One region of the Streptomyces sp. NPDC058525 genome, then DNA from elsewhere that is predicted to be linked to it. Evidence: riboswitches for the same ligand, from Rfam matches in the RefSeq annotation. Region 1 holds a riboswitch; each other region holds the start of a gene.
What was found. Region 1 has a riboswitch for cobalamin ahead of ACFWP3_RS12380 (hypothetical protein). Riboswitches for the same ligand answer to the same signal wherever they lie in the genome.
Positions count from the first base shown of each region.

Region 2: it holds a riboswitch for cobalamin, as region 1 does, so the genes downstream of both, ACFWP3_RS00830 (ABC transporter substrate-binding protein) here and ACFWP3_RS12380 (hypothetical protein) in region 1, are expected to answer to the same signal.
Region 3: it holds a riboswitch for cobalamin, as region 1 does, so the genes downstream of both, ACFWP3_RS01425 (ribonucleoside triphosphate reductase) here and ACFWP3_RS12380 (hypothetical protein) in region 1, are expected to answer to the same signal.
Region 4: it holds a riboswitch for cobalamin, as region 1 does, so the genes downstream of both, ACFWP3_RS18480 (acyl-CoA thioesterase) here and ACFWP3_RS12380 (hypothetical protein) in region 1, are expected to answer to the same signal.

Region 1 covers NZ_JBHXNP010000019.1:24,145-26,338, forward strand. Annotated here, with positions in the region: gene ACFWP3_RS12375 (prenyltransferase/squalene oxidase repeat-containing protein) at 1-801, opposite strand, end outside; cobalamin riboswitch at 909-1,048, opposite strand; cobalamin riboswitch at 1,114-1,252, shown strand; gene ACFWP3_RS12380 (hypothetical protein) at 1,361-2,194, shown strand, end outside.
Region 2 covers NZ_JBHXNP010000001.1:172,019-174,212, reverse strand. Annotated here, with positions in the region: gene ACFWP3_RS00835 (cupin domain-containing protein) at 174-524, opposite strand; cobalamin riboswitch at 698-891, shown strand; gene ACFWP3_RS00830 (ABC transporter substrate-binding protein) at 1,122-2,194, shown strand, end outside.
Region 3 covers NZ_JBHXNP010000002.1:29,769-31,962, forward strand. Annotated here, with positions in the region: gene ACFWP3_RS01425 (ribonucleoside triphosphate reductase) at 1-1,236, opposite strand, end outside; cobalamin riboswitch at 1,277-1,423, opposite strand; gene ACFWP3_RS01430 (MFS transporter) at 1,475-2,194, opposite strand, start outside.
Region 4 covers NZ_JBHXNP010000036.1:4,583-6,776, reverse strand. Annotated here, with positions in the region: gene ACFWP3_RS18485 (2OG-Fe(II) oxygenase) at 1-652, opposite strand, end outside; cobalamin riboswitch at 846-1,071, shown strand; gene ACFWP3_RS18480 (acyl-CoA thioesterase) at 1,139-1,597, shown strand; gene ACFWP3_RS18475 (ABC transporter substrate-binding protein) at 1,931-2,194, shown strand, end outside.

The DNA.
Region 1 (2,194 bases):
GGCGAGGAAGGCGGCGGCCTTCTGGGCGGCGGGGCTCTTGGGGTCGGTCGCGGCCAGGGCGTAGACCACCTCGGTGGTCGCGAGGTAGTCCGGGTCGGTGGAGTCAGCCTTGAGGACGCGCTCGCCGTCGATCAGCCTGCCGGTCAGCCAGCGGGTGGCGGCGGGGAGGTCGACCGCGCCCGGCGGTACCTCCGGCGGCTTCGGGCCGGTGGGGTCGGGCGAGGGGCCCGCGCCGCCGGCCCGCACGTCGTCGGGGGAGAAGGTGGGCTTGCCGGAGGTGCCGCCGACATCGGTCCCGCCGAAGACCCAGGCGTCCACGTCGCCGGGCTTCGGGTTGCGGGCCTGGGCGCCGAACGAGCTGTAGGTCCACTTCTTCTCGCCCGGCGAGGCGTGCCAGTACGACCAGTAGGCGGTGGCCTGCGGGGTGAGGACGCAGTCCTCCTTGTCCGGAGTGGGGTACTTCACCCCGGAGTTGAAGGCGCCGAAGCCGATGCGGCACACGAAGGCGTCACCGTCGTGCTCGGTGCCGTCCAGGCCGAACCCGGCCGTCCGCAGCAGCTCGTAGCCCGTGGTGGGCGTGGTGTCGCAGCCCCGCTCGACCTTGCCGCCGAACGGGCCGAAGTCGACGGCGACGACCGCGCCGGTGGTGGCCGTGCACTGCTCGATGGGGTCGGCGTTGGCGGCGGTCGGCACCGTGAGGAACGCCACTCCCGCACCGAGCGTCAGGAAGGCCGCGGTCGCCAGGGACAGCAGCCGCCGTCTGGTGTGCGTATGCCGTTCATCCTGCTGTTCGGTCCCCACCGCGGCCCCTCGTCTCTGCCGGGCGGGTTCGCAGCGTGGCGACGCGCCCCCGCACGACTGCGCCGTGAGGAGGCGGTGACGACCACGCCGTAGTCCGCGACGGCGCTCTTCGTACTGTGATCCGCTCCAGGTGATCCGGCTCGCCCGGGACGGTGCCGGGCCTACGGTTGCGGGTCAGCGCCGGAATTCGACCGGCTTCCCCTGGTGCTGAGTGCTTATCAGCCGGAGTGCAACACGGATCCGTGCGGACCGTCAAGGTGGTGTCCGTCTCACTGCCCGGGGGTCTCCAGCGCCCCTCGATCCGGCTGCTGGCGGACCCTTGATCACTCGGGTAGCGTCCAGGGCTGCCACATGGGGGAACCTGGTGAGAATCCGGGGCTGACGCGCAGCGGTGTGGGACGGCGGGGGCCGTTCCCGAGCCCGAATGCCCATACGGCAACGCACACAGAGAAGCCGTACCACGCGCTGCGGACGGCGGCCTCAGCCATGCCCGCCCGCGTCCGAACAGGGCCGGTGGAGCCAAGGCCCGGCCGGCGTCCGCCGATTCCAGGAGCAGGCCATGTCCCGTCCCCGTACCTCCCGCCGCCTCGCGCTCGCCGTGCCCGCGGCGCTCGGCGCCTTCGCCCTCACCGCGCTGCCCGCGTTCGCGACCTCGACGCCCGCGCAGATCGCCACCTCCAAGACGAACGGCGTCGCCTACCTCAAGTCCCTCCAGGCGGCGGACGGTTCGTACGCCGGTGCCGGACTGTCCAACGAGTGGGCGTTCAGCGCCTTCGCCGCGGCCGGTACGGCCGTCGTCGACGTGGCCCCGGGCGGTGACACGACGAAGAACGCCCGGACCGTCTACCGCAACCTGCTCTCGACGCCCGGCTGGCCGTCCGCCACCCCCGTGGTCACCGACTACGAGCGCGGCACGCTGAACGCGTACGCGGCGGGCATCGACCCGGCGCGCGTCTCGGACTCGAGGAACCTCATAGCCAACGTCTACTCCTACTGGCAGACCGCCGAGGCGGGCTACTTCGGCCCGTCCGGCAACTTCAACGGCACCGTCTTCGCGGCGCTCTCGCTCGGCGGCGCCAAGACGCAGGCCGGCGGCACGCGGATCCCGCAGGCGCTGACCGACTCGATGGTCGCCCGGATCCGGGCCAACCAGCACAACGACGGCGGCTGGACCTTCAGCAAGGCCGAGGGCAACCCCACCGCGCTGGCCGCCCAGGGCGACGTGGACATGACCGGAGCGGCGATGGCCGCCCTGTGCGTCTCGGGCGTCCCCAACACCGACCCCGACGTGGTCCAGGGCAAGAACTTCCTCAAGGGCAGGCTCGCCACCACCGGCGCGTTCAACTCCCTCTACGGGGTCAACACCAGCTCCAACGGCTGGGGCGTCGCCGGG
Region 2 (2,194 bases), on a different contig from region 1:
CTTATAGCGCGGGTTCGATTCCCGTCATCCGCTCCACAGCAAAGCCCCAGGTCAACGACCTGGGGCTTGTTTGTTGTCTAGACCTATCGGGGCCAGCGTGCCATGCGCGGCTCCGCAGGGCTGCTCGGCTCGCGTCGGGGCCGGGAAGTAGTATCGCGAGACGCCCTCGCCGGTCAGGCGTGCTCGTCCGGCGGCTGCTGGGCGGTCTGGACCGACCAGCTGGTGACGTTGTGCCAAGTGCCGGCCGGTACAAAGATGGCCCAGCCGTCCTCGACCTCCCGCTCGAAGTCGAGTCGATCCTCCGTCCGGCCCATCTGGACGCGGCCCCGGCCTGCGTTGAGTCGTAGGAATTGGTCGGTCTCCGGGTGCGCCTCCAAGCCGATGTCCTCACCCACCGGGATCGACATGAGGGTCAACTGAAGGTACTTCCCGGTCCAGGCGACCGCGCGGTAGTTCGTGTTCTCGAGGGTCGCCTTCTCCAGGTCGAAGCTTTGAGGTTCCGGCCCGATGTCCTTGGTGGTCATCCGTCTCTCCCTGTCGACGAAGGCGTTACGCGGTGGCGGTCCTGCGCCGACCCGCGTCAACGTTCCCAGAGCCCCAGGCCTTTCTGACCACAAGATGGACGCCGCATCCCGTTACCGCGGGGTGCCTCAAGGCGAGACCTCCTGTGGCTGGTCGCACAGTTGTGGGTCTGGCGTGGCCGTGGCCGATTCTGCGATGCTTCCGCCTGACAAGCGACGGCGGAACGAGGAAGCCGGTGAGATTCCGGCACGGTACCGCCACTGTGTAGGGGGAGCGACTCCGCCATGGCCACCGCCCCATCCCGGGGTGGGAAGGCCGGAGAAGCGTTGATCCCGAGTCAGGAGACTCACGCCGTCGCACCTCGATGTACGGGGCGGATTTCCCCAGGAGAGGCGGTGGCACTCGTGTGCCTGCGTACCCACGGCGGCAGCTCTGCGGTGCCCGCGGCCCTGCGGGGCCGGCCTGCCCGGCTTGACGCACGGGCCCCTTCCCTCAGGTTCTGACGACCCCCTTCCTCAGCAGGTCCCTTCCCGTACGCCGCATCACGCGCGCCCCGGAGTGCCGGTGCGCACTGTCCACGTATGCCACCAGGAGTCACTGTGTCCGTACGATCCGTCATGCCCGGCCGTCGTCAGGCTGCTGCGGCAGCCTTCCTCACGGTCGCCCTCACGCTCACGGCGTGTGGCAGTGACGCCGACCCGCCCGCCGACGCCAAGGCCCAGGCCGCCGGGGAGGGCTGCATCAAGGACTTCGACCCGGCCAAGGACTACTTCCCGGTCAAGTCGACGGTGGAGCACGCCAAGAACTTCACGCTCCGGTACGAGAAGAGCTACCAGGTCCTCACCGTCAACGAGCCCTTCCCCAAGGGGAAGCCGGAGTCGTACGTGCTGGTCAAGTGCGGTGCGCCGAAGCCGGAGCTGTCCGGTGAGCTGGCGTCCGCGCAGCAGGTCACGGTTCCGGTCAAGAGTCTGTACTCCGCCTCCACCACCCACCTTCCGCTGCTGACCGAGACCGGCACCCTGGACGTCCTGACGGGTGTGGCGAGCGCCGCGAACATCTCCTCCGCCCAGGTGGTCGAGCGGGTGAAGGCGGGCAAGGTCACCGAGTACGCCAAGGACCGCACCCTCAACGCCGAGACGGTGATCGGCGCCAAGCCGGACGTGCTGATGACCCAGGGCACCGACGACCCGCAGTACCCGAAGCTGCGTCAGGCCGGGATCGCCGTGGTCGCCAACGCCGAGTGGCTGGAGCCGAGTCCGCTCGGCCGCGCCGAGTGGGTCAAGGCGATGGCCGCGCTCACCGGAGCGGAGAAGCGCGCCGGCGAGGTATTCGACACCATCGAGGGCGACTACCGGAAGGTCGCCGAGAAGGGTGCGCAGGCGGTCGCGGCGGGCAAGCCCGTCGAGGTGCTGCCCGGCACGATGTACCAGGGCACCTGGTACATGCCCGCCGGTGGCAGCTACGCCGCCCAGCTGATCAAGGATGCGGGCGGCACGTACCCCTGGGCCGGTGAGGCGGGTACCGGCAACCTCCAGCTGAACTTCGAGGCCGTGTACGCCAAGGGCGGCGCGTCCCCGGTCTGGATCGCCGACCAGAAGTGGACGTCCACCGCCGACGCGGTCAAGGCCGACAGTCGGTACGGACAGCTGAAGGCCCTTTCCGGCGGTGTGGT
Region 3 (2,194 bases), on a different contig from region 1:
GTGGTCCAGGAGGCGCAGGGCGAGCGCGTGCCCCTCGGGCGCGGTGATGTCGTGCGCGTCGTGCGTGAAGTTGCGGACCATCTCGTTGACGCCGTTCACGCCGATGGTGGAGAAGTGGTTGCGCAGGGTGCCGAGGTAGCGCTTGGTGTACGGGAACAGGCCGCCGTCGATCAGGTCCTGCACGGTGATCCGCTTGGTCTCCAGGCTGTCCCGGGCGAGCTCCAGCAACCGGTCCAGGGCGTCGAGCAGGCCCTGCTCGTCACCCGCGTACAAGTGGCCCAGGCGGGCGCAGTTGACGGTGACCACACCGAGGGAGCCGGTCTGCTCCGCGCTGCCGAACAGGCCGTTGCCGCGCTTGAGCAGCTGGGTGAGGTCGAGTTGCAGACGGCAGCACATCGAGCGGATCTGGCCGGGTTCGAGGTCGGAGTTGATGAAGTTCTGGAAGTACGGCAGCCCGTACTTCGCGGTCATCGCGAAGAGCCGTCCGGCGTTCTCGCTCTCCCAGGGGAAGTCCTTGGTGATGTTGTACGTGGGGATCGGGAAGGTGAAGACCCGCCCGGTCGCGTCCCCGGCGGTCATGACCTCGATGTAGGCACGGTTGATCAGGTCCATCTCGGCCTGCAGCTCGCCGTAGGTGAAGCCCATCTCCTCGCCGCCGATGACCGGTACCTGCTCGCGCAGGTCGGCGGGGCAGGTCCAGTCGAAGGTGAGGTTGGTGAAGGGGGTCTGGGTGCCCCAGCGCGAGGGCACGTTGAGGTTGTGCACCATCTCCTGCATGCACTGGTACACACGCTCGTACGTCATGGCGTCCTTGCGCACGAAGGGGGCCATGTAGGTGTCGAAGGAGCTGAACGCCTGGGCGCCGGCCCATTCGTTCTGCAGGGTGCCGAGGAAGTTGACGATCTGCCCGGCCGCCGAGGAGAAGTGCCGGGGCGGGGCCGAGTCGATCTGGCCGGGGACGCCGTTGAAACCCTCGGCGAGCAGGGTGCGCAGGGACCAGCCCGCGCAGTAGCCGGCGAGCATGTCCAGGTCGTGGATGTGGAAGTCGCCGTCGCGGTGGGCACGCCCGATGGCGGGGGTGTACACCTGGTCGAGCCAGTAGTTGGCGACGACCTTCCCGGCGGTGTTCAGGATGAGCCCGCCCAGCGAGTAGCCCTGGTTCGCGTTGGCGTTGACCCGCCAGTCGCTGCGGTCCAGGTATTCGGTCACCGAGTCCACGGCGTTGATCTGTGTCACGTCAGCCCTCCCACGAGGCGGTAGAGACCCCATCACGCGGACATGCGCGCGAGGTGCCGGCAGGTATCGGGCTCCAACCGTCGTGCGGTCGCTCACCGTTGCGGGGCAGCCCCGGATTCGCACCGGGTTCCCTGTTGTCTCGGCGGGCTTCGGAAATGCCTGCCGAACCGACAGCGGCAACACTACATCTGGGGGTCCTGGCGACACGCCAGCACAACATATTGGGTGACCTTCGGCTCTACGGACGGGCCGAAGGTCCTGCCGCCCGGGCCGACGGACCCGGCTGCACGCTCACGCCGGTCCGGGACCGTACGGGCGTCTGCCGGTCCTTCTCGGTGGCGACGGCGCCCGCGGACAGGAGCGTCGCGGCGGCCAGGCTGCCCCACAGGGCGGTCGGGCCGTGCGGGGCGAGCGCGGTGATGACCGCCGGGGAGACGGCGAGGCCGAAGCCCGAGGAGAGTTCGAAGCGGGCGAGGGTGCGTCCCAGGAGCCGGGGCGGGGCCAGGGCGGTGACGAGCGCGGTGGCGCTGCCGGCGTAGACGATCTCGCCGAGGGTGCAGAGCACGGACACCGCGGCGACGGCCGGGGCGCCCCAGCCGTGTCCCGCCGAGGTGGCCGCGAGGAAGCCGAGGTAGGACGCGGCGAGCACGATGCCGGCCAGCGCCAGCACGGTCCGCCGGGGGAAGCGGGACAGCAGGACGGTGACCGGAACCTGTAGGGCGACCACCAGCACCGTGTTGGCCACGAAGATGGCCGCCGACCACACCGGGGATGCGTGCAGCTGTGTCAGCAGGACCAGCGGGAGCGCGATTTCGGGGATGTTGAGGCAGAAGACGTAGACCACGTTGGCGGCGAGCAGCGCACAAATCCGCGGTGCGGGCCCGGCGTCGCCCTCGCACTCTCCCTGGCCTTCGCCCTCGCCTTCGCCTTCGCCTTCGCCTTCGCCGGCCTGGGCGGC
Region 4 (2,194 bases), on a different contig from region 1:
GGGTGAACCGGCTGTCGGCGAACAGCCCGCTCGGGCAGGTGGACGGGACGACCTCGTGAAAGGCGCTGGCCGGGAAGAACACGATGGTGTCGTGCTCGGGCTCGATCGTGCGGTACGACTCCGCCGGCCGGGCCCCGCCCTCGTGGAGCAGGGTGTCGTACAGCCGCAGCCGGCCGCCTTCGAAACCGCGGGGCTCGCGGTGCAGGTAGTACACCGCCGACACGGCCGTGCTGACGTCGCGCACCCGTGAGGCGTCGGTGTGCATGCCGTAGTGGCCGCCCTCGCCGTGCGCCGTCAGGACGGTCAGGGTGTGCGTGAGCGCGGCCCGGTGGCCGAGGATTTCCTGTACGAGCGGCAGGCAGTCGGCGAGGTGCGCGCTGAACACGGCGCTGGTCACGGGGAGCACGAGCGAGCTGCGGCCCTTGTGGGAGACCTGGCCCGAGAGCGGGTCGAGGACGGTTCCCGCGTTGAAGTCGGCCTGCCGGGAGATCGCGTAGTCCAGCAGGGTGCCGGCGCGTTCCGCGCCGAGGAAGTTCTCGAAACGGCAGACCGGAGCCGCCACCACAGGGGCGGTGGACCACTGGTCGGGGGGAGGCAGGGCCTCGGAACCGATTTCCCTGGACGCGGCCGGTTCCCTCGCGTATCCGCTCATGGCCCGGAACCGTACGCGGGGCCGCCGAAGCCGTCGAAGGAGCACGCGGGGCGCACGGGAGTACACCCCTGCGCCCGTGCCCGGCCCCGGCGGACCACCGCCGTACCGGGGATCCGCCCGCACGCGGAGAATGTCCCCGTCCGTGCGCGCACGGACGGGCCGCGGGGCTGGTCAGAGCCGTCATGCGCCCGGGTAGGCTGTGAGCGCAGCTGGTTCGCCCCGTCCGCCAGGCGGGATGCGTCGTAAGAGGGAACCCGGTGGGAATCCGGGACTGCCCCGCAGCGGTGAGCGGGAACGACCGCCGTCATACGCACTGGAACCGGAACCGGTTCCGGGAAGCGACGGCCACTAGGTGCCCGCCGGGAGACCGGCAGGCGTGTCCGCGAGTCCGAAGACCTGCCACTGCCCGCATGCCGGTACGTCATGCGGGGTCCCGAAGAAGACTCTCCGGGGCCTTTCTGCCGCGACTCGCGAAGGAGAGTTGACGTGGCCGACCAGACCGCTGCCACCGTGGAGTGCGCTTCCAAGAACCCGGGCGACTCCCGGGTGACGCTCGCCCACATCATGAGCGAGCACGACACCAACCTCTACGGCACCATCCACGGCGGTGTGGTGATGAAGCTCATCGACGACGCCGCCGCTGCCGCGGCCGGACGGCACGCCGACGGCCCCGCCGTCACCGTGGCCGTGGACCGGATGGCGTTCTTGGCACCGGTGCGCGCCGGCGACCTGCTCAGCGTCGACGCCGAGCTGGAACGCGCCGGCCGGACGTCGATGACGGTCGGCGTGCGCGTCAGGGCCGAGCGCTGGAACGCCTCGGGCCCCACCACGGAAGTGGCCACCGCGAGACTGACCTTCGTCGCGATAAACGCCGAGGGCGAGCCGCGTCCGGTGCCGGCCCTCGACACCCCGGCCCTCGACACCCCAGAGCCGCTCGTCCCGTAGGCCGGGGGCCGCGAGCCCGACGGCGCGTGAGGCCCGTGGCCCGCCAACGGCCCCGGGACCGGGGGCAGTCGTACCCGGTCGTGCCCGGTCGTCCCGGGACCGGGTGGCACGAGCCGCCGTACGCGCCCCCCGTGCGCCCCCGCGAGCCCTCCCCACCCCGCATCGGCTTGCCCGCAGTTCCCGCGGCCCGGCCGCACGCCCCCTCCCGGGCCGACCGGGCCGATCAGGCCCGCCCCGGCCCGCCCTGCCCCGGCCCGCACCACCCCCGTCCCCCGCGACGGGGCGTGAAGACCGACCGACGCATCCGACCCATCCGCGGTGAGAGGACCACCCATGCCCCGCATCCCCTCGAAATCCCTGCTGTCCGCCCTCGCCACAGCCCTGTTGATATCCGGCTGCGGAGGCGCCGCGACGCCCTCCGCCACCCCGAAGGCGGGCGCGACAGCCAAGGGCTTTCCGCTCACGGTCGAGAACTGCGGCGTGAGCACCACCTACCAGCGTCCGCCGCAGCGCGCGGTCTCCCTGAACCAGCACGCGACCGAGGTCATGCTGGCGCTCGGCCTGGAGAAGTCGATGGTGGGCACGGGCTACCTCGAC